Regions from separate parts of the Pantoea sp. E2023-21 genome, predicted to be linked through region 3. Evidence: predicted binding sites of a transcription regulator. Region 3 holds the regulator's gene; each other region holds the start of a gene.

Region 1 (7,648 bases), on a different replicon from region 3:
AACCTTAATCAACATGGCTGGCAGCATCAGTTTGGCGTCGTGACCGATAAGGTTTTTAGCCAGTGTCATTGCCGCAAGGGTAGCGGGCTGCAGATAGGGCATCAGTTTTCCCTGAATCTCTGCACAATCACCCAGGGCGTAGACATCGGTAGCCGAGGTGACGAGAGTGTCATCAACCACAATTCCACGACGTGTTTCGATTCCCGCACTCTGCGCCAGCGTAAGATTAGGGCGTAAGCCAATGGCACAGACCACGGCGTTAAAAATCCTCCGCTGTCCGTTACTGAACGTTGCCTCCAGTAAATCATCATGCCGTGAGATTTTGGTGAGTTCATGCCTGAAGAGAAACTCTACCCCGTTGTTCATCAAACGGTTTTGCAGACGAGCACTGATTTCCAGCGGTAACAGCGCCGATAGAAGGCCGTTACTGCGGTCTATTACCGTTACTGCTTTACCTGCACGGTTAAAATCCATCGCGAGTTCTGTGCCGATGAGACCCCCGCCGACCATCAATATTCGATGCGCATCTATCAGCGCGTTGTCATAGCGGCGGTATTCCTGCTGACTGTTCAGCGTGAAGATCAGATCACTGCCCTCTATCGCCGGAACGATGGCCTCGGCACCAGTAGCAAGCACCAGTTTGCCATAGACGTAATCGCCAGCGGGAGTTCTGATAACCTTTGCTGCCGTATCAATGCGCGAAACCGTGGTAAAAGGATGCAGCATGATGTTCTGGTTTTCCGCCCACTCCGCTGCGGTTTGTCGAGTGAGTGCCTCAGCGCGATAACCCATACTGAAAACATGACTGAGTTCGGGCTTGTTGTATTCATCACAGCTATCGGCCGCAATGATGCGAATCGGCACATGTTTATCCAGATGCCGGATGTTTTTGACCAGCTGGCGGGCGGCGAAGCCTGAGCCAACAATCACAATGTCTGCTGACATGGACTCAGCCCTCGTAAGGATCAAACACGGATTTACCCAGCGCGCATCCAGGGCATAAGAAATCGTCTGGCACGGCTTCCCATGCGGTTCCGGGTAGGACATCCTGGTTTGGTTCGCCCTCGGCCGGGTCATAAACCCACTGACAAACCGTACAAATCATTTTCTGTCCGATGTCCTCACCCGCTTCTACCACACCGACGCCATCCTGGTTTATGGATGTGGAAGCTGCCATAACCGCAGCGGTGGTATTCGCTGCGACGATGGCTACCGGCAGCGGCGAGAGCGCCCATTCACGGGCGATTTTGCGGCCATGCTCGCGGCACTCTTCCAGCGCGGAGAGGTCAGGACGCCACTTGGTTTTGAGCGCAATCGTCATATCAAAACCGGCATCCTGCAGGCGAGTGGCAACGCGATCCACCGCTCCGCCGGTCCAGCCATAAGAACCGAACGCGGAGGCGCGTTTATTGCGGAATTTCAGGCCGGTAATCTCTTCCAGCATACCCGCCACCTTCGGCATCATCACATTGTTCATGGTGGAGGAACCGACCAAAATGCCCTTGGAACGGAAGCAGGAGGTGATGATTTCGTTTTTGTCGTGGGTGGAGACGTTGTAAACCTTCACGGCAACGCGCGGATCGGTTTCGCGGATACCTTCGGCGATCGCATCCGCCATCATGCGGGTGTTATTAGACATGGCGTCGTAGAACAGGGTGATGCGATCTTCCTGATAATCCGCAGCCCATTGCAGGTACAGCTCTACAATCTGGGTGGGTTTATCGCGCCACACCACGCCATGCGAAGTCGCAATCATGCTGACCGGCAGATTAAAGCCGAGTATCTCATTGATTTTTGGGGTAACCAGACGCGCAAAAGGCGTCAGGATATTGGAGAAATAGCGCTGGCATTGATCAAACAGTTCATGTTGGTCAACTTCATCGTTAAACAGATGTTCATCGCAGTAATGCTGGCCGAAGGCATCATTACTGAACAGCACGGCGTCCTCTGTCATGTAAGTCATCATGCTGTCTGGCCAGTGCAACATCGGGGTTTCAACAAAGATCAGTTTTTTGCCGTTGCCGAGATCGAGCGAATCACCGGTTTTAACCACGTTAAAATTCCATTCGGGATGGTGGTGATGACCATTGATGGAATCAACGCCGTTAGCGGTGCAGTAAATCGGCGTGTTTGGAATCAGCGCCAGCAGTTCGGCGAGTGCGCCTGAATGGTCTTCTTCTGCATGGTTAATTACGATGGCATCGATTTTTTTCAGATCGATTTCTTCTGCCAGATTCTTAACAAAATCAGTACGGAATTTCAGATCAACCGTATCGATCAGGACGTTCCTGGCTTCGCGAATAAGATAGCTGTTATAGCTGGTGCCCCGCTGCATCTTGTACTCTTTGCCGTGAAAGTGCTCAACTTCCCAGTCACGTTTGCCGACCCAAAAAATGTTGTTTTTTACGTGAATATTCATTTGATGCCCTGTTAGCGTAAAGTGGTTTCACACTCGTTATTGCATCAGACGTGCCAAAATTTATCTCATTGATTTATACATAATTACAGATTTTGATTTGTTTAAAATACAATAAATAATGTTGTGTAACTGACATGTGGATGTATTAATGACAATGCATCAGGCATAAAAAAACCCGCCGCAGCGGGTCAGTAATGTTTTTACCTGGACGATTCTGGAATATGAACTTCGCGCTCAAATCCGTTGCCCTCTAAAGCAACGTCTGGGTCAGCAAAAAAATCAATATTGAAATAAGTGTCATCACTTAATAACTCAATATGGTGCCAGTACTGCGGTGGGCTGATGCCAAACTGCCCGGCGATAATGGTGATTTCCATTTCGTGTGCTGTCTGGTGTTCACCAGCAAAACCATAATATTTCACTGCACCGCGCATAACTGAAAGCCTGCCATAAACGCCTTTTTTCGTGTTGTGATGGGTCAAGAGCGCTTGCGGCACACTCTTTCTATCCCAGAAAGGCGTTGAGCGAGTGTGTGCAAAATGTTGAGGGATGATATGAGCCATGTTGGGCCTCCTGTTAACAGATGATGCCGCCCTGCGTGAGCCAGTTACGGCGCTGCTCGGCGAGTTCTTCTTTCTCGCTACTGTGTTTAAAAACCGCCACGCGCAGACGCTGCTGTTGGGTGAAGCGCTCTTCGCGAGTGAGCTGATGGTCGTCGCTGAGTTCGCACAGCAGCCCATTCATATCGTGAATGACATTATTGCGAATGGTGTCATCAACCGTTCTGATGACTTCATTTAAATGATTCATGGTGTTATCCGACATAAGTATTCAGCTGTTGCAACAGCAGCGCACCAGCGACGATGAGTGAAAGAGGGGTGTAAGGGATATCCAAATCGACCCATGCTTTTCGTCCGGCATATTCGGTTTCAAAATGCAGGCGTTCCGGGGACGTTTGTCGATACGTGAACACTAGCCCGCGGCTGCCACTACCAAATGCTGCCCAACGCAGGGCATCAGCGGCCGATGCAATTTGCTGTGCGCTAAGCGCCTGACTGTTTAGTTGTTCTGACACGGTGATACTCCTGAGCTACATTATCTAATCTGATAAGGCATATTCCGTGCCATTACATAACACGTTGATTTTAATCAAATGGATAATTTTATGTTGTGTTAAATACAATGTCTTTGCTTGTCTTTGAGACAATTCATGTGCAGGTGACAATATGACTCTTTCTGTTCAGACGCTGGCGGCACTGGCTGTTGATATCCAAAATGGAGTGCATGGCCGCGACCGGTTTATGCGGATGATTAACTGCATCCACGGCGCGCTAAACTGTGACGCTACCGCGCTATTACGTTACGAGAATCAGCAGTTTCGTCCGCTGGCCACCGCGGGTCTGGCACCGGATGTGATGGGGCGGCGATTCAATCTTGATGCTCATCCACGGCTTGAGGCCATCGCGCGGGCTGGCGATGTGGTGCGCTTTCCCGCCGACAGTGATTTACCCGATCCCTATGATGGATTGATTCCCGACCAAGGCGATTTACACGTCCACGCCTGCGTCGGTATGCCACTTTTTGTCGGGCAAACGCTGATCGGCGCCCTAACGCTAGATGGCATTAACGCCACTCAATTTGATGATTACAGCGATGAAGAGTTACGAGTGCTGGCGAGCCTGACGGCGGGTGCGCTGAATAATGCCTTGCTAATGGAACGTTTAGAAAAACCCGCCTCATCCTTTACACCGCCACCACACCGACGTGAAGAGAGTGAAGAGGTGGAGATCATTGGTGATTCGACGGCGTTAACCCACCTCAAACAACAGATTGGGGTGGTTGCTCCCTCAGATCTCAGCGTGTTGATCATGGGCGAAACCGGCACCGGTAAAGAGTTGGTTGCTCAGGCCCTTCACCAACATTCTCATCGCGCAGCGCGGCCGCTGGTTTATCTGAATTGTGCAGCCCTACCGGAAAGCGTGGCGGAGAGCGAGCTGTTTGGCCACATCAAAGGGGCGTTCACCGGCGCCATTCACGATCGGCCGGGCAAATTCGAATTGGCGGATAAAGGGACGCTGTTTCTTGATGAGATTGGAGAGTTGCCGCTTTCGCTGCAGGCCAAGCTGCTACGCGTGCTGCAGTACGGCGACCTGCAGCGGGTGGGCGAAGATAAGCCGCTTACCGTTGATGTGCGCATTATCGCCGCAACTAACCTCGATATGCGCAAGGCGGTGACCGATGGTAAATTCAGGGCTGATCTTTATCATCGCCTTAGCGTCTTCCCGCTGTTCGTTCCGTCGCTGAATGAACGTCGTGACGATATCGTGCTGCTGGCGGGCTATTTCTGTGAAAAGTGTCGGGTGAAATTTGGCCTGTTGAGCGTTGCGTTAAGTGCTGGCTGCCGCGCTATGCTGCAAGCCGCAAGCTGGCCGGGAAATGTGCGCGAGCTGGAACATGCCATATATCGTGCCGTAATCATCGCGCAGACCGAATCACGCAACGGCGAAGTCATTCTGCTTCCGCAACATTTTCAACTGCAGGATAGCGGGACCGTTCAGGCAGAGCCGATCAAAACGTTGCTAATCTCGCCAGTGATGAACCTCAACGAGGCGACGCGTGAATTTCAGTACGGCTACATTAAACAGGCCTATGAAAGCTGCGATCGGGTGTGGGCTAAGGCGGCTAGAAAACTGGAATTGGATCCGGGTAATCTTCATCGGCTGGCAGTCAAACTGGGACTGAAATAAAGGGTAATGTTAATCGAAAACAGGTGTGAAATTTATCTATTCTGGATGTTGGAACATTTAAATAGGGCAAAGAAAATGCGGCCTGCTCTCCATTGGTTCAAAATAAATGTTGTTAGCAGCTTTCTTGCTGACACTAAGTGGTCGCTGGAGGGGATGGTCCGCTATGAGCAAAAAGCGGACGTCAAAGTTATTACGACAGGGTAGTTCTGCCACATTAAACATAACAACTCGGCCGAAAAATAATCTCAGCACTCTCCCCAGTGCATGTTTTGAATAACAACCCTGTATCCATCTATGTCCTCGAAGGTAACGCCATTGCGGTCCCAGTAAGGATTGAATGATTTAACCCTGGTAAAGCCAGCAGCATCCATATTTTCACAGGTAATTCGCCAGCTATCTTTTTCAGGAATGTACAGAACCAGAAGATCTTCATTTGAGGGCGAAGGTATCACCGGATGATCATGGTACTGGGTAAACTCAAGGTGCCAGGATAAGCCGTTCAGTCCTAACATATATCCGCTGAATCCATCGTGGTCAGTAAAACCGCCGATTTTTTCTAACCCAAGCCCGTTACAGTACAATTCACAGCTTTTGCTGAGTGCGCTGACAGGTCTGGCTATCCTCATGTGCTGCAATACCATAAACATCTCCCTTTCTTAACCTGACTTACCATAACACCCCTGTTGCGCTCCGACTTCAGTTAAGGGAGAAAGCTATACAACGTTCTCCAATAGCAGCTTTGCCTGAAGATATTCATAGCTGGTCAGCTCAATCTTATTATCGCTAAGATCTTTAAAGTACACGGACATAGATACATCGTGATCGCATACGGTAAACGGGATGCTTTTAGCGTTGAGAGCAGGCACAAGACTGAAAAACGCAGCCGCTTCTACCGCGAAAGCCACCGTATGACCGGGATGCTGATTTTTCCTGAGAAACAGGGAAAGTGATGCGCCGTTATTTCTGATAACTAGCGGCCCTCCCTGCTCAAACCAGAAGTACAGCGAGTCGTCGCGGGAAAAGCCAAGAACCTCTTGGTACCAGCGTTCTGCCGGTTCAATGTTCTCGACGTATACGTGTATGTGGTCAATCTTCGTTATCTTCACAGTCGCCACCCTGATTGTTATTACCAAAGAGACTCTCTTAGTCATTTTTGATAAACAACCCACCAAGCACATGACAACACTCGATTTACCATAAGATCTCATCGATGGCGGCTTCAGATATTCAACATAGCAGTCGTTTACAACGTCCGCTTTTGGCACCAAGCGGACATCAACGCTAAAACTCTCCCGTTTCTTCTGTTTTCAATTCAAACATTTTCACTCCTGCACCCGCTCAAATGTCGCAATTACCCGGTCGATATGTTTCTTCATCGCGCTTCTCGCTGCCTTACCATCACGTTTTTCAAGCGCCGAGAGAATCGCCATGTGCTCAGATTCCGAATCCGACGGCATATCGCTGGGCGTATAGTGCGCCTGTAACATGCGGAACATGCTGCCATAGCGATGACCGAGCAGGTGGCCGATGATAAAGCCATAGGCAGGGTTGCCGCTCGCCTGGGCAATGCGGATATGGAACAGGCGGTCGCCGGGATGGGTACGCGATTGCGCGCGGTTATCCTCGCAGTTTTGTTGGTACGCCGCGCGGATCAGCGCCAGTTCCTGTTCACTGGCATGCACCGCGGCTAGCGCTGCGGCCTCTGGCTCGATCAGGCGGCGCGCTTGCAGCAAGGAGAATGGCGGCAACTCGGTGGAAAAATCCAGGTTGATACCCAGTTCATCGTCCGGTTCCATCCACTGATCGCGTCCGGCCTGCACCATTACCGGCTCCTGCGTACTGGAACGCGCTTTTACAATCACACCGTTGCCGACTTTAACATCCACCAGCCCAATGACTTCCAGTGCGATCAACGCTTCACGCACTGATGCACGACTTACCTGCAGCTGCTCGGCCAATTCACGTTCCGCTGGCAAGCGACTGCCGGGAGGAAATTCGTTGTTGTCGATCAACTTGATCAGTTGATCAGCTATTTGTCTGTAAAGCCTGGGGTTTTCCATCTTTTTTATCGGCATCGCACTGCTACCTGTTTAAATATTTTAAGTGATCAGATGCACAAATAATCATCAGGGCACTTGTCAATGTTACGCAATTGTCAATAAAACGTAATGCGTCAGCGAAAAAGTAGCCAGGGTTATTTTGCTAACTCAAGCGGTAAAAACTTACTTTTAATGGCCTGACCATTAGATCTTTGGACCAGAGGAAATGCAATGAATTTATCCGGAAAACGCGTGTTAATCACCGCCGCCGGGCAGGGCATCGGGTTGGCCAGTGCGCGCTACTTTGCTCAGCAGGGCGCAGATGTTATCGCCAGCGATATAAACCTTACAGCGCTACAAAATTTACCCGGTATCCGCGCTTATCAACTGGATGTTACCGATCGTCAGGCGATTAGCGCGGCGGCGCAGGAGCTGGGCACGCT
Region 2 (7,648 bases), 520 kb from region 3:
ATCTCCAACAACCTAGCCATTCCTTTTAGCACCAGACTGAGACCGGTTTATTTATGAGCAACCAAGCCTTAACCAAAACAGATTATTTGATGCGACTGCGCCGCTGTCGCTCAATCGATACCCTTGAGCGGGTTATCGAAAAAAACAAGTATGAATTACCTGATAATGAACTCGCGGTATTCTATTCGGCAGCCGATCATCGTCTGGCTGAACTGACCATGAATAAGCTTTATGATAAAGTACCGGTTTCTGTCTGGAAGTTCGTCCGCTAAGTTTTTCCCCTAACAGCCGATCGGCAACATCATCGTATTAATCAAGGAATGAATCACAGGCAAAGGATTGCCAGATTTCTTTGTGCGTTAAATTCAGTGGGGTTTTGGGTAGGCAGAATTGGGTGGGGGCCCTGCCAGCTACATCCCGGCACACGCGTCGCCTGCTGCGGCTGCTTCCTTCCGGATCTGACCGAGTTCACAAGTTAGCATTGCGGGAGAACCAACAGGGCCCCCATTGACAAGCCCTCATTTCGAGAGCGCAGGCATTATCAAGTAACCCCCTGGCAATTGCAAGCGTAGTCCCGACAACCGTTGGTTTCTTGCACAAGCACACAGCAAAGCGCTGCTGTCTACCCTTCTGCATGCTAAAGTTTGCCCTTTCCTCGATAAAAAAAAGGCTGCGCATGAGCGAGCATAACAATTTCTCTGAGCGCGTCTGGCAGATTGTTGCGGCCATTCCGCCAGGAAAGGTCACCACCTACGGGGATGTTGCGCTGCTGGCAGGATCGCCGCGCGCAGCGCGTCAGGTCGGTGGCGTACTACGTCGTTTGCCGGAAGGCAGCAAACTGCCCTGGTTCCGCGTCATCAATCGCCATGGCCGCATTTCACTGCAAGGTGACGATCTGTTTCGTCAGCGTGATGCGCTGGAAGCGGAAGGGATTGAGGTGAGTGATGCAGGTGAGATCGCGTTAGAAAAATATCGCTGGCAGATTTAGTGGGCCAATATTTCGCGCCCAATTCTGCCACAAGCCGCACTGAACATTACACGCCGGAAGGCATTGTTGTGGAGTAAAGCGTCACACGCCATGGATGGCGTGGGCCGAGCGATCAGGGACGAGACAGCGACTTTACGGAACAATGATGACTTCCGGCGCTCTCTCGTCCCATCAATCAAATTACAAACTCGTCGGTGCCGGCACAGACGCTGATGGCGTCACCTGCGTCGGTGAAGTCGACGGCACCGTGGTCGCCGCACCCGGCTGGGTTTGCATCGCAACATTCGTTACCGGTACCAGCAGCAGTTCAGCTTTGGTTCCGCCCTGATTGATCACCGGTTTCACCGTATCGGTAATAAATGCCAGCTTGCCATCAATCGAAATCGCTGCACTCAACAGGATGCGTGCGTTCGGCTGGATATCCGCTGGATTGAACGGCAAGACAAACTGGAACGGCGCCTGTTTACCTTCCGTACGCACCACACGCTGCGACAGCACTTTCGATGGTGCATCAGCCAGCGACGCATCCGACAGTGTCACGGTCAGCACTGAATCCGGTGGTAGCGCAATGCGCTGGCGGATATAGACTGAACCGCTGACATTCGGCTGCGCGATCGCGGCCTGCTGCCCTGCCACTGCCGAGCCAAGTGTAGGTGTGGCTACCGGCTTGCTGTGGTCCGCACAACCGGTAATCGCCGCAGCCAAGGTCATACCGCTAATTACTTGCCATAGTTTCATCGATGTCGTCTCCTTATGAACAGGCCTTAATTCTGGCACAAATATCGGCATTACGCCTGAAGCGGCCGCCAGTCCGCTGAAATCGCGGCAAAATCATTGACGGCAACTGGTCGGATCTTTCACACTGACGCGATAAGTCACGCTGAGGAATCCGCTATGAGCCAGGCACTGCATAACCTGCTTAATTTATTAAATCTCGAAAAACTGGAAGAAGGCCTGTTTCGTGGTCAGAGCGAAGATCTCGGTCTGCGCCAGGTGTTTGGTGGTCAGGTCGTCGGTCAGGCGCTGTATGCTGCAAAACAAACGGTGCCGGAAGAGCGCATCATCCACTCCTTCCACAGCTACTTTCTGCGTCCTGGCGACAGCCAAAAAGCCATCATCTATGATGTCGAAACGCTGCGTGACGGCAAAAGCTTCAGCGCACGCCGCGTCAGCGCGGTGCAGAATGGCCAGCCGATCTTTTATATGACGGCCTCATTCCAGGCACCTGAAAGCGGTTTTGAACATCAGAACAACATGCCGCAGGTGCCGGGCCCGGAAAATCTCCCCTCAGAACAGGATCTGGCGAAAAAGCTGGCCGCGCACTTGCCACTTAAGCTGAAAGAAAAGTTCCTCGCTGAGCGTCCATTGGATATTCGCCCGGTGCAGATTCATAACCCGCTGAAAGGCCACGTCGATGAACCTGTGCGTCAGGTATGGATTCGCGCCAACGGCGAACTGCCGGCCGATCGTCGCATCCATCAATACCTGCTCGGTTACGCCTCCGATCTCAACTTCCTGCCCGTCGCGCTGCAACCGCACGGTAAAGGCTTCCTTGAAGCTGATATGCAGGTTGCCACCATCGATCACTCAATGTGGTTCCATCGCCCGTTCGACTTGTCTGAATGGCTGCTTTACAGCGTAGTGAGCACCTCCGCATCCGGCGCGCGCGGTTTTGTGCGTGGTGAATTTTATACGCAGGAGGGTCGGCTGGTAGCCACCACGGTGCAGGAAGGCGTGATGCGTCAACGCGAGGCATAAAAAAAGGGGCGATATCATCGCCCCTTCTGTTTTTTTATAATTTTAGCGCACTGCTCTTCTTTAGCCCGGCTCTTACTGGTTGTAAGCGTTCTCGCCGTGGCTGTTTACATCCAGACCTTCACGTTCCTGATCTTCCGGAACACGCAGGCCGACAATCATATCCGCCAGTTTAAAGCCGATGAAGGCAACAACGGCAGTCCAGACGATAGTCACGCCCACGCTGAACAACTGAATCCACACCTGATGGCCCATGGTCACGCCTTCTGCGTAGCCTACACCGCCCAGTGAAGACGAAGCGAACACACCGGTCAGGATACAACCGAGGATGCCACACACGCCATGGACACCAAACACGTCACATGGGTCATCAACGCGCAGCCATTTCTTCAGGGTTGTTACGCCCCACAGACCGGCTAAACCACCTGCCAGACCAATAATCAGCGCGCCACCGACACCAACATAACCACACGCTGGGGTAATCGCCACCAGACCGGCAATGAAGCCTGAGCATGCACCGAGCAGAGAAGGTTTGCCACGTACCGCCCACTCGCCAAACACCCACGATAGCACCGCACCTGCTGTGGCAACCACGGTATTCAGGAATGCCAGCGCAGCGATTTCGTTAGCCGAGGAAGCAGAACCGGCGTTGAAGCCGAACCAGCCCACATACAAAATCGCGGTACCGAGGAACACCATCGGCAGATTGTGTGGTTTGAAGGCTTCTTTGCCAAAACCCGCACGTTTGCCCACCAGGTAAGCACCCACCAGACCAGCAACCGCGGCGTTGATGTGAACTACAGTGCCGCCCGCGAAGTCGAGCGCGCCATCTTGCGCCAGCAAGCCACCTGCCCACACCATGTGTGCGATTGGCAGATAAGCCAGTGTCAGCCATACCACCACAAAAATCAGTACCGCAGAGAAGCGAATACGTTCCGCCAGCGCACCGACAATCAGGCCGACGGTAATACAGGCAAAGGAAGCCTGGAACGCAACGTGAATGTACTGATAGAAGCTGCCCATCAAGGCTTTCAGCTCAATATTTTTCAGCATCGCCCACTGGAAGCTACCGAAGAACGAATTACCTTCACTGAACGCCAGCGAGTAACCGTAAATCACCCACAGCACGCACACCAGCGAGAAAGTCACCGCAACCTGGGTCAGCATGGACAGCACGTTCTTACCGCGGATTAAACCACCGTAGAACAGCGCAATGCCGGGAATAGACATAAACAGTACCAACGCGGTACAGATCATCATAAAGGCGTTATCGGCTTTATCCGCGACGGCAGGCGCTGCCGCCATCGCCAGAGACGGTAACAGCGCGAGGCTGGTGAGGCCCAACTTCGTTATCAGTTTATTCATTTCTTTCCATCCCATCACAATTCAGAGCCCCAGTTACAGTGCTGCTTCGTCGGTCTCGCCGGTACGAATACGAATGACGCGCTGCAGTTCTGCGACGAAAATCTTGCCGTCGCCAATTTTGCCGGTATACGCGGCTTTGCTGATGACATCGACCACTTCGTCAAGTTGGTCGTCCGCAATAGCGATATCAATTTTTACTTTTGGCAGGAAGTTAACGCTGTACTCGGCACCGCGATAAAGCTCTGCGTGACCTTTCTGGCGACCGAAACCTTTGACCTCGGTAACTGTCAGCCCCTGAATGCCAATAGAGGATAAGGCTTCACGCACGTCCTCCAGCTTAAATGGTTTGATTACCACGGTAACCAGCTTCATACGTTCCCCTCCGGATAAGAAATTGAGTGAGTCTCGCGGACACGTAGGGATATAAGCAAAGGCTGTGCCATAAATAAAAAAAGGGGAATGTCAGCAGCATAGGCGCGCTGCATCACGCTTCGTTATGTGAAGCGCGGCGCAAATTAGGGAGGGTAGTGAGGAGCAGTGTTGCAATTTTGCACTTCTTTGGTGCTTTAAGCCTCAAAGAAGTGCATCAATACAGAACATTCCGATAAAACTGTGCAAAAAAGGTGCAATTCACCCTTCGGATTGTACGGGGATGCCCGCCGCGAGTTCATCGCCCGCCTGCTGCAGCTGATACATTTGCCAGTAGCGGCCTTGCTCAGCCAGCAGTTCAGCATGCGTTCCACGCTCAACCACCTGACCGCGATGCAACACTAAAATCTGATCGGCTTCCGTGATGGTGGAAAGTCGATGCGCGATCACCACCAGCGTGCTGTGCTGGCGAAGTGCGCGTAACGCGTGCTGAATCGCCTGTTCAGTTCCGGAATCGATATTGGCCGTCGCTTCGTCGAGGATCAGAATCTGCGGCAATGACACCAACACGCGCGCCAGCGCCAACAACTGTTTCTGCCCAACCGACAGATTATTGCCCTGCTCGCCTAAACGCGTATGAATGCCATCCGCCATGCTGCGTGCCAGCGGGGCCAACTGCACCGTCTCCAGCGCCTGCCACACGTGGTCTTCCGGAATATCGCGCCCCAAACGCACGTTGGCCAGCAGCGAATCCGCCAGTACGACCGGATCCTGTTGCACCATCGCCACGCTTTGACGTAAGGCGGCGTGCGACAGCTGTGGCAGCGGGCGGCCATCCAGCTCGATGCTGCCGCGCGTCACCGGATAATAGCCCATCAGCAGATTGGCTAACGTACTTTTACCGCTGCCGGTATGCCCCACCAGCGCCACAAAATTACGCGCGGGCACTTCAAGATTGATGTTACTGAGCACGTCGCGATTATCGCGATAAGCAAAGCTCACATCACGCAGCGAGATGCTGCCGGAGGCCAGCGGCTGAATATCATTGCCATAACCCTGCTGATCCGCATCCATCAGTTCGAAGATACGCTCGCCAGAGACAACAGCTTGTTGCAGCATCGACTGCTGCGTGGTCAGCTCAATCAGCGGCTCATTGAGGCGGCCAAGGTAGGTAATGAACGCGTAGAGCACACCAACTTCAAACACGCCCGGCGTGGCGAAGCTGAACAGCATCAGCAAACCGCACAAAATCATGGCCGAAAACAGACTCAGCAATGGGCGCAATAAAAAGCCATCCAGTCGCAGCGTTTCCATACGCGCCAGATAGTGCGAACGGCTGGCTTCGCCCATGCGTTCACCAAAGCGCGCCTGCTGGCGGAACTGCTGGATCACACTCATCCCGTTGATCACTTCATTGAAGCCGTTGTTGATGTCCGCCAGATAGCTGCGCACGCGACGCGCAATTGGTGTGCTGAAGCGCTGATAAATCAGCATCACCGTTAGCACCAGCGGGAAAATCACGATCGCCACCAGCGCCATGCGCCAGTCGAGGGAGAACATCGCCACCAGCATCGCGCCAATCAACGCGGCAGCGCGCAACACCGTCGCCACCACGGTGACGTAGAGATCTTTGATCACTTCGGTGTCGTTGGTGACGCGCGAAATAATTTGCCCGACTGGCTGCGTATCGAAGGCGCTCAGCGGCTGGCGTAGCGCCGCGTTCATCACATCGACGCGCAATTGCTGCACCACGCCAATCGCCGCACGGTTAAACAGCAGCGCCTGAAAATAGTGCAAACCAGCGGCCAGCAATTGCAGCAGGATAAAGCCCACCAGCAGGCCCGCGACAATGCCCCACGGCATCTGATGTTTCGCCACCAGATTATCAATGAAATAGCTCACCAGCACCGGTCCGGTCACTTCGGCCGCTGCGGCAATCCACAGCATTCCGACCGCCAGCCACAGCGATTTACGCCACGGTTTGCCATACGCCAGCAGACGTTTCAGCGTCGGCCATAAACGTTGAGATTTAGCCACGGCTGACTCCTTCTGCCACTTCATCGTCATCCAGTGCGGCTTCCAGTTGCTGATAACGGTACATATCGCGATACCAACCCTCTTTTGCTGCCAGGGTGTCATGATCGCCACGCTGCGCCACGGTGCCATGCTGCAACACCAGAATTTCGCTGGCCTCGGTGAGCGCCGACAAACGATGTGCGCTGATAATCAAGGTGCGCCCTTTGCCCCACTGGCGCAGGTTATGCAGGATGTCATGTTCAGTGCGACCATCTACCGCCGACAGCGCATCATCCAGAATCAGGATTTCCGCATTCAGCAGCAGCGCGCGTGCAATCGCGATGCGCTGCTTCTGCCCGCCGGACAACATCACTCCACGCTCGCCCACTTCGGTTTCATAGCCTTGTGGCAGGCGCAGAATATCGTCATGCACGCAGGCCATCTGCGCCACGTGCTCCAGCTCTTGCTGCGTTGCATTAGGACGGCCGAGCGCCAGATTGGCGGCAATGGTATCGGAGAATAGAAATGGCGTCTGACTGACCACCGCCAGCCGGCTGCGCCAGCTATCGAGGCGCAACTGCGTCAGCGGCGTATTGTGGTAGCGAATATCACCCTGATCAATATCGAAATGGCGCTGAATCAGGCTCAGCAGCGTACTTTTTCCGCAGCCGGTTGGCCCGCATAAGCCGAGCATCTGGCCCGGTTTTAACTGGACGTTAAGATGGCTCAGCACCGGGCCAGAACTGGCCGGATAGCGGAACTCACGAATAGCAACCTGCATCACGCCGGGTTCGGGCGGCAACACTTGCTGTCCATCTTCAACGGCAGGCGCTTCCGCCAGCAATGAGCGAATACGGCTCCACGCCGCGCTACCGCGTTCGACGATATTAATCATCCATGCCAGCGCCAGCATTGGCCAAATCATCAGGCCGAGATACATCACAAAGCTGGTGAGCTGACCAAGCGTCAAACTGCCGTTCCACACCATCCAACCGCCACCGGCAATTGCCAGCAAGTTGGAGAAGCCGACGGCGATATAAATGATCGGATCGAAACGCGCATCCACGCGCGCCACATGCAGGTTTTTTTGCCGGTATCCGCGGCGATGCCCGCAAATTGTTGCGATTGATGATCTTCGAGGCCAAACGCTTTGAT
Region 3 (7,648 bases):
GCTGGCTTCGATTTCAATATGGCCGCCTTTTGCTGAATCGAGCATCAGCAGTGCAATCACGCTGCTGGCTTCGGCTTCGGTGCCCGATTCGTTTCGCAATAACACTTCAGCATCGAAACTCTGAACCAATTCAAACAGCTTCATCGCCGGGCGCGCATGCATGCCCAGTTTATTCCGAATTTCAACGGTTTGCTTCACGGTCATGATTTACGTTTTTCCAGAGTGCGATGACGAGACTGCACATTTTTACCGCGTGAGCGGAAATAGTCCGCCAGTTGTTCAGCAATATACACAGAACGATGCTTCCCGCCGGTACAACCGATGGCGACGGTAAGATAGCTGCGGTTATTGGTTTCCAGCATTGGCAGCCACAGTTCCAGATAGCTGCGCGTTTGATAGATGAAGTTGTGCACTTCGGTGTGGCGATCGAGGAAAGCGGCAACCGGGCGATCCAGGCCGGTCATCGGACGCAACTTGGGATCCCAATGCGGGTTAGGCAGGAAGCGCACATCAAACACATAATCGGCGTCGATTGGGATGCCGTGTTTAAAGCCAAAGGACTCAAACACCATCGTCAATTCACGCTCGCGTTTGCCCAGCAGGCGCGTACGCAACATTTCTGCCAGCTCGTGAACCGACATTTCTGAAGTATCGATAATCAGGTCAGCGCGCGAGCGCAGTGGCTCCAGAAGATCGCTCTCTTCATCGATGGCGCTCTCCAGTGACAGATTTTTGCTAGAGAGTGGATGCAGGCGACGCGTATCGCTATAACGTCGGATTAGCGTATTGCGATCGGCATCGAGAAACAGCAACTGCGGCGAGAAAGTATCGGGCAGATTATTGAGTGCGGCTTCAAAAACTTCCGGCGATTCGGGCATATTACGCACGTCAATGCTCACCGCCGCAGAGATATTACGTTCGGTTAAGGTATTTGCCAGTTCCGGCAGCAGCACCACCGGCAAGTTATCGACACAGTAAAAGCCCATATCTTCAAGGGCACGCAGCGCAACTGATTTTCCTGAGCCTGACCGACCGCTAACGATCATCAGCACCATCACATTTCTCCCGTTTTAAACCGGCGAATACGCCGGTAAAGTGTTTGTCGCTTAAGAGTGTGCTTCCTGAGCTTCTGTGATAATGGCGTAGAGCTCTTCGTCGCTTTGTGCCGCACGTAAACGACGGCAGACGGTTTTATCCGCCAGACGTTTGGCCACTAGCGAAAGCGTGTGCAAGTGGGTCTTACACTGGTCCGCTGGCACGAGCAGAGCAAACAGCAGGTCAACCGGCTGATTATCTACCGCATCAAAGGCGATGGGTTGATCAAGGCTGATAAACACGCCTACAGCACGTAACGTGTCCTCTTCCAGCTTGCCATGTGGAATGGCGATGCCGTTGCCGATACCGGTACTGCCCATACGTTCGCGGGTCAGGATGGCTTCGAAAAGCGTCTGGTGTGGCAGATTGAGCTGCTTCGCTGCCAGCTCGCTGATAATTTCCAGCGCGCGTTTTTTGCTCTGGCAGTGTACGCCGCTACGGGTACAGTCCAGCGAAAGGACCGAGCTCAATTCCAGTGTTAGATCGTTGTTCATCATCGTTTCACTTGCGAGTTCACTGTGCCGTGAGGTTCAGGCAATTGATTTCATTGCCGTTCGCCCGTTGGCGCTTGCGCAGATGACAAAACGGGGCGGTAATATCCGCCCCATTTTTGCTCTAAGTGCCGAATCAGTCGGCACTCTGCAAGCGTGAAGGTTAGTGTTTTTTCAGTTTGTCTTTGTGTTTGGTCAGCTGACGGGAAAGCTTATCGATTAACCCGTCGATGGCCGCGTACATATCTTCCGCTTCCGATGTGGCGTGCAGCTCCCCGCCGTTGACGTGCAGTGTTGCATCCGCAATCTGCGTCACCTTCTCTACTTTTAGAACAATATAAACCTGATTGATACGATCAAAATAGTGTTCCAGTTTGGCAAATTTGCTATTTACAAATTCACGCAGAGGTTCGGTTATCTCAACATTAAGTCCGGTAAGGTTTAGCTGCATAGGTCTTCCTTCTTCGTTCGGTCAAACCAATTGCTTACGCTGGTTTGATGGCGGTATCGATAAAGACTCGCGATATTTAGCAACCGTACGTCGCGCTACCATGATGCCCTGTTCGGATAACATGGAGGTCAGTTTGCTGTCGCTCAAGGGTTTTGCGGGATTTTCCGCCGAGATTAATTTTTTCACCAGTGCACGAATCGCCGTAGAAGAGGCTTCGCCGCCGCCTTCGGTGTTGACGTGACTGGAGAAAAAATACTTCAGTTCAAAGATGCCACGCGGGCTGTGTAGATACTTCTGCGTGGTGACGCGGGAAATGGTGGACTCATGCATATCAACAGCCTGAGCAATGTCTGCCAGCACCATTGGACGCATATACTCCTCACCCTGCTCAAAAAACGCCTGCTGCTGTTCAACGATACAGCGTGTCACTTTCAGCAGCGTATCGTTACGGCTCTCCAGGCTCTTAATCAGCCACTTGGCTTCCTGTAAGTTGCTGCGAATAAACTGATTATCGCTGTCATTACGTCCTGCTCCGCCCATCGCAGCATACTGCTGATTGATTTTCAGGCGCGGCATGCTGTCGGAGTTGAGTTCAACCGTCCAGCGCTTGCTGATTTTACGAACCAGCACATCGGGAATGACATATTCGGGTTCGCTGGTATTGATCGACTGGCCTGGGCGCGGATCGAGCGACTGAATCAGCAGCATCGCGTCCTTAAGCACTTCTTCCTTGAGACGCGTCACGCGCATCAGGCTGCGGAAGTCATGATTGGCCAGCAGATCGAGGTGTTCACTAACAATCAGACGTGCTTCAGCCAGCATCGGCGTTGCGGCGTCGTATTGCGATAGCTGTACCAGCAGGCAATCACGTAAATCGCGTGCACCCACGCCGACCGGATCGAAACGCTGCACGCGTTTGAGCACGGCTTCTACTTCTTCCAGCGCCAGCTCTTCATCGCCAATACTGTCATAAATGTCTTGTAAGCTGACGGTGAGATAACCGGTGTCGTCAATAGCATCAACGATTGACGTGGCAATCGCGCGATCGGTATCAGTGAACGGTGTTAACTCAACCTGCCACATCAGGTAATCCTGCAGCGATTGGGTGGTTTCGCCCTGATAGATGGGCAGTTCGTCGTCCTGGTAATCGGTGCCCGTGCCTGAAGGTGTTCCAGCGGTGTAGATTTCGTCCCAGGTTGCATCGAGAGGAAGCTCATCGGGCATTTCTTTCTGTTCAAGTGCCTCGCGCGTGTCTAAAGAATCACTTTCCTGATCCTGAAATTCGCGTGCGTCGACTTCTTCATGCAGATCGGTTTGCTCAAGCAGCGGATTGCTTTCCAACGCCAGTTGCAGTTCTTGCTGGAGTTCAAGCGTAGAAAGTTGCAGCAAGCGAATTGCTTGCTGCAACTGTGGAGTCATCGCCAGCTGTTGGCTGAGCCTGAGTTGCAAACCTTGCTTCATAATTCGGTAAGAATTTCCTAAGCAAACGTAGGGTGTTACAACACCTTATCAGAGTCTGAACTCTTCGCCCAAATAAACACGCTTAACCTGCTCATCTACAAGAATTTCATCAGGCGTGCCATGGGCAATCAAATGTCCCTGGCTAACGATATAAGCGCGTTCACACACCGCGAGGGTTTCACGCACGTTGTGGTCAGTAATCAGCACGCCAAGGCCGCTGTCACGCAAATGCTCGATGATTTTCTTGATGTCGATAACCGAGATCGGATCAACACCGGCAAATGGCTCATCCAGCAAGATAAATTTAGGATTAGCGGCCAGCGCGCGCGCAATTTCCACACGACGACGTTCACCACCCGATAGCGCCTGGCCCATGCTGTCTCGCAGATGGGCGATATGGAACTCCTCCATCAGCTCGTTGGCACGATCCTGACGCTGCTCTTCCGTCAAATCATCACGAATCTGCAGAACCGCCATCAGGTTGTCGTAGACGCTCAGGCGGCGGAAGATCGAGGCTTCCTGCGGCAGATAGCCGATGCCGCGACGCGCGCGCGCATGCAGAGGCAGAATGCTGATATCTTCATCATCAATCACAATGCGGCCCGCATCGCGCGGCACAATACCGACCACCATGTAAAACGTGGTGGTTTTACCGGCACCGTTTGGACCCAGCAGGCCGACAATCTCGCCGGACTTTACCTGCAGGCTAACATCTTCCACCACGCGGCGGCCTTTGTAGGCTTTCGCCAGGTTCTCAGCGATTAGTGTAGCCATAGCAATCAGTTACTCTTTTTAGGGCTCGCGGACGAACCGTTTTTGTCCTGCAGCTGCGACGGTACCAGAACGGTGGTCACGCGCTTGCTCTCACCCTGGCTGAAGGCCTGCATCTTCTGCTCTTTCACCAGGTAAGTGATGCGGTCGCCTTTGATATTGCTGTCCTGCTGCTGAATAAAGGCATTACCTGTCAGCTCAACAAAATCATTCGCCAATTCGTAATGCAGCTTACTAGCATGCCCTTGCACTGGCTTGCCGCTGTCCTGCATCTGATAGAAGGTGGCTGGCGTACCGTAAGCATCAACGATGGTTTTTTTACTGTCACCGCCCGGACGGGTGACCACCACTTTATCGGCGGTAATCTTGATGGAACCCTGAGTCACAATCACGTTGCCGGTAAAGGTCGCGACGTTGCCCTGTAAGTCCAGCGCCTGGTTGACCGAGTCAATATTCACCGGTTTATCGGAATCGCCGGTTAACGCCAGCGCAGGCAGGCTCGTTGCCAGCAGCGTAGTCACCAGCAATAACTTAAGGCTATTTTTTTTCATTTTGAATTTCATAGGAAGTTTTGACCTTTTCAAGCAGCTCAGCATGTTTCGTCCGTAAATTGCCGCGCATTTTCATGCCAGTGGAATTAAAACTGCGGCCAAAAAGGGTGACTTGATCGTCAGATGTCACATCCTGGGTGACCAGATTAACCTGAGCGTTATCGGTAAGGATGCGCTCAAGCTGTGAATCCTGGGTCAACGAATTAACCACAACGTTACCGTATAGATAAAGCATACGATCTTTAGTCAGCTTTGCCTTATCAGCGCGTACTGACCATGTTGCCACTTTATTTTCGTCATACGTGGTCATCACCGGATTATCAAACCAACTTATCTCATCGGCAGCAAAGTAGGTCACTTTATCCGAGACCAGTTTATAGCCCAGCGCACCCGTAGGGTTATACACCACCGTATTCGATTTCTCGCTGGTATAGGTCGGGGCTTGATCGTTGGTCGCCATCGGCGTTTTGTCGTCATCCTGGTTGGTGAGATTCCAGCCGATCAGCACTAAGGCGATCAAGGCCAAAATCAGCGTCATCCAACGCCTGCTCTTACTCATATTGATTGCCCTTTGGCATCCTCAAACTTGTTTTGCGCCATCAAAATCAGATCGCACAACTCACGTACTGCGCCGCGCCCGCCCGCGATGCGGGTAACATAATGCGCGCGCGGCAGCAAAATTGGGTGAGCATCGGCAACGGCAACACTTAAACCCGCCTGCGCCATTACCGGCCAGTCGATCAAATCATCGCCAATATACGCAACCTGCTCGGCAGATAATGACAGTTTATCCAGAAGTTCACGCCAGGCCAAAAGCTTATCCGATTGTCCCTGGTAAAGATGCGTAATGCCAAGCGTCTTGCAGCGATCTTCCAGCAGTTTTGCCTTACGGCCGGTAATAATAGCCACTTCAACGCCTGAGGTCAGCAGGCAACGCACGCCGTAACCATCGCGCACGTTAAAAGCCTTTAGCTCTTCACCGCTGTTACCCATATAAATCACGCCATCGGACATCACACCATCAACGTCGCAAATCAGCAGGCGAATCTGCGCAGCTCGCGCCATGACTTCTGCGTTCACCGGACCGTAGCAAGTCTCGACCATCGCCGTTTCAGCACTCATTATTTATTCCTGTTCAGACCACGCCAGCGCGCAGCATGTCATGCATATGTACCACACCGAGCAGGCGATCGTCATCGGCCACCAGCAGGGCGGTGATGTTTTTGTTTTGCATCAAATTAAGGGCGTCAACTGCCAGCATATTGGGCCGCACGCGAATGCCGCCGCTGGTCATAACATCCTGAATACTGGCCGTCTGGAAATTGATGCCCATATCGAATACGCGGCGTAAGTCACCATCGGTGAAGATGCCTTCAATTTTCATTAGGTCATCAACAATTACCGTCAAGCCGAGATTCTTGCGGGTAATTTCCAGCAGCGCGTCGCGCATCGACGCATCACGGCTAACGTGTGGAATTTCATCGCCGCTGTGCATGATATCGCTGACGTGCAGCAGCAGTTTGCGGCCCAGCGCACCGCCAGGATGCGACAGCGCAAAATCTTCCTGAGTAAATCCGCGCGCTTCCAACAACGCCACGGCCAGCGCATCGCCCATCACTAATGTGGCGGTGGTGCTGGTGGTTGGTGCCAGGCCGAGCGGACAGGCTTCCTGCGGCACTTTCACGCAGAGATGCACATCAGCGGCGCGCGCCATCGCACTCTCCGGACGACCGGTAATACAAATCAGCTGCACTTTCTGGCGCTTTAATACGGGAACTAAGGCGAGGATTTCGCCGGATTCACCGCTGTTGGAAATCGCAACCACCACGTCATTGGTGCTGACCATGCCGAGATCGCCGTGGCTGGCTTCGCCGGGATGAACAAAAAAAGCGGGTGTGCCGGTGCTGGCAAACGTCGCCGCCATTTTTTTACCAATATGCCCGGATTTGCCCATGCCCATTACCACCACTTTGCCGCGGCAGGCAAAAATCATCGCGCAGGCGCGATCGAAATCGTCATTGATATATTGATCAAGCTGCTCCAGCCCTTCGCGTTCGATGCGCAGCACCGCTTTACCCGCATGCTGAAAATCGAAATCCGGTTGCTGATGTGACATGGTCAGTCCGTCCTTAATAGCTTGTGATAAGCATGGGGCTGAGCCACAGCCACAGCACCCACGCGACAAATCCACCTAATAATAGTGTGCCTGCGATGCGACCAATACGCCGTTTGCGCAGCAGGCAGAGCAGGGCGAATAGTACGCTGACCGCCAGCATCACCCAGTAATCACGTGCAAAGGCATGGGCATCAATGCTGCCGGGATGAATCAGCGCCGGCAGGCCGAGCACAATCGCCAGGTTAAAAATATTCGCGCCAATTAAGTTGCCGATGGCGATATCGTCTTCACCTTTTAGCGCACCAGCGACTACCGTGGCCAGTTCAGGCAAGCTGGTTCCGACGGCAATTAGCGTCAAGCCCATCACCAACTCGCTTACGCCGAAGTAATCGGCAAATACGGTTGCATTGTCGATTACCATGCGCGTCGACATTGGCAAAATAATCAGCGCCACCGCCAGCCAAAGAAAAGCCACGGTATTGCCAGCTTCATCACGCGGCAGTTCGGCCAGCTGTTCACGCGTTAGCGTGTCGTTGTTGTCGCGTTCGGCACGGCGAGCAATGCGGATCACCACCAGCAAATAACTCAGCGCAATCAGCAGCAATGCGATGCCATCGATACGGCTAAGGTGATTATCAAACAGCATGATGCCGCTGAGCAGTGTGACCAACAGCATCAATGGCAATTCGCGCCGAATCAGATTGGAGTGTAC

The links. The regulator sigma-54, encoded in region 3, starts transcription at its own class of promoters, with help from an activator protein. The targets are predictions, from matches to a motif close to GTTGGCACANNTTTCGCTNT.
Positions count from the first base shown of each region.
Region 1: the regulator sigma-54 is predicted to act here: its motif matches at 2,458-2,477, upstream of norV (anaerobic nitric oxide reductase flavorubredoxin).
Region 2: the regulator sigma-54 is predicted to act here: its motif matches at 4,533-4,552, upstream of glnK (P-II family nitrogen regulator).

Region 1 is NZ_CP195345.1:614,661-622,308, reverse strand. It holds gene norW (NADH:flavorubredoxin reductase NorW) at 1-945, opposite strand, end outside; gene norV (anaerobic nitric oxide reductase flavorubredoxin) at 950-2,419, opposite strand; gene ACRQ84_RS21830 (TehB family protein) at 2,620-2,982, opposite strand; gene ACRQ84_RS21825 (DUF2526 family protein) at 2,996-3,229, opposite strand; gene ACRQ84_RS21820 (hypothetical protein) at 3,234-3,494, opposite strand; gene norR (nitric oxide reductase transcriptional regulator NorR) at 3,646-5,166, shown strand; gene ACRQ84_RS21810 (VOC family protein) at 5,412-5,807, opposite strand; gene ACRQ84_RS21805 (VOC family protein) at 5,880-6,272, opposite strand; gene ACRQ84_RS21800 (FadR/GntR family transcriptional regulator) at 6,489-7,241, opposite strand; gene ACRQ84_RS21795 (SDR family oxidoreductase) at 7,437-7,648, shown strand, end outside.
Region 2 is NZ_CP195344.1:165,525-173,172, reverse strand. It holds gene tomB (Hha toxicity modulator TomB) at 1-29, shown strand, start outside; gene ACRQ84_RS00825 (HHA domain-containing protein) at 54-272, shown strand; RNA gene ffs (signal recognition particle sRNA small type) at 402-498, opposite strand; gene ACRQ84_RS00815 (MGMT family protein) at 677-988, shown strand; gene ACRQ84_RS00810 (YbaY family lipoprotein) at 1,169-1,726, opposite strand; gene tesB (acyl-CoA thioesterase II) at 1,883-2,746, shown strand; gene amtB (ammonium transporter AmtB) at 2,819-4,108, opposite strand; gene glnK (P-II family nitrogen regulator) at 4,142-4,480, opposite strand; gene ACRQ84_RS00790 (SmdB family multidrug efflux ABC transporter permease/ATP-binding protein) at 4,739-6,514, opposite strand; partial or broken gene ACRQ84_RS00785 (SmdA family multidrug ABC transporter permease/ATP-binding protein) at 6,507-7,648, opposite strand, start outside.
Region 3 is NZ_CP195344.1:3,743,713-3,751,360, forward strand. It holds gene npr (PTS phosphocarrier protein NPr) at 1-204, opposite strand, end outside; gene rapZ (RNase adapter RapZ) at 201-1,055, opposite strand; gene ptsN (PTS IIA-like nitrogen regulatory protein PtsN) at 1,107-1,589, opposite strand; gene hpf (ribosome hibernation promoting factor) at 1,750-2,037, opposite strand; gene rpoN (RNA polymerase factor sigma-54) at 2,059-3,498, opposite strand; gene lptB (LPS export ABC transporter ATP-binding protein) at 3,547-4,272, opposite strand; gene lptA (lipopolysaccharide ABC transporter substrate-binding protein LptA) at 4,278-4,832, opposite strand; gene lptC (LPS export ABC transporter periplasmic protein LptC) at 4,807-5,379, opposite strand; gene kdsC (3-deoxy-manno-octulosonate-8-phosphatase KdsC) at 5,376-5,942, opposite strand; gene kdsD (arabinose-5-phosphate isomerase KdsD) at 5,956-6,936, opposite strand; gene ACRQ84_RS17505 (calcium/sodium antiporter) at 6,950-7,648, opposite strand, start outside.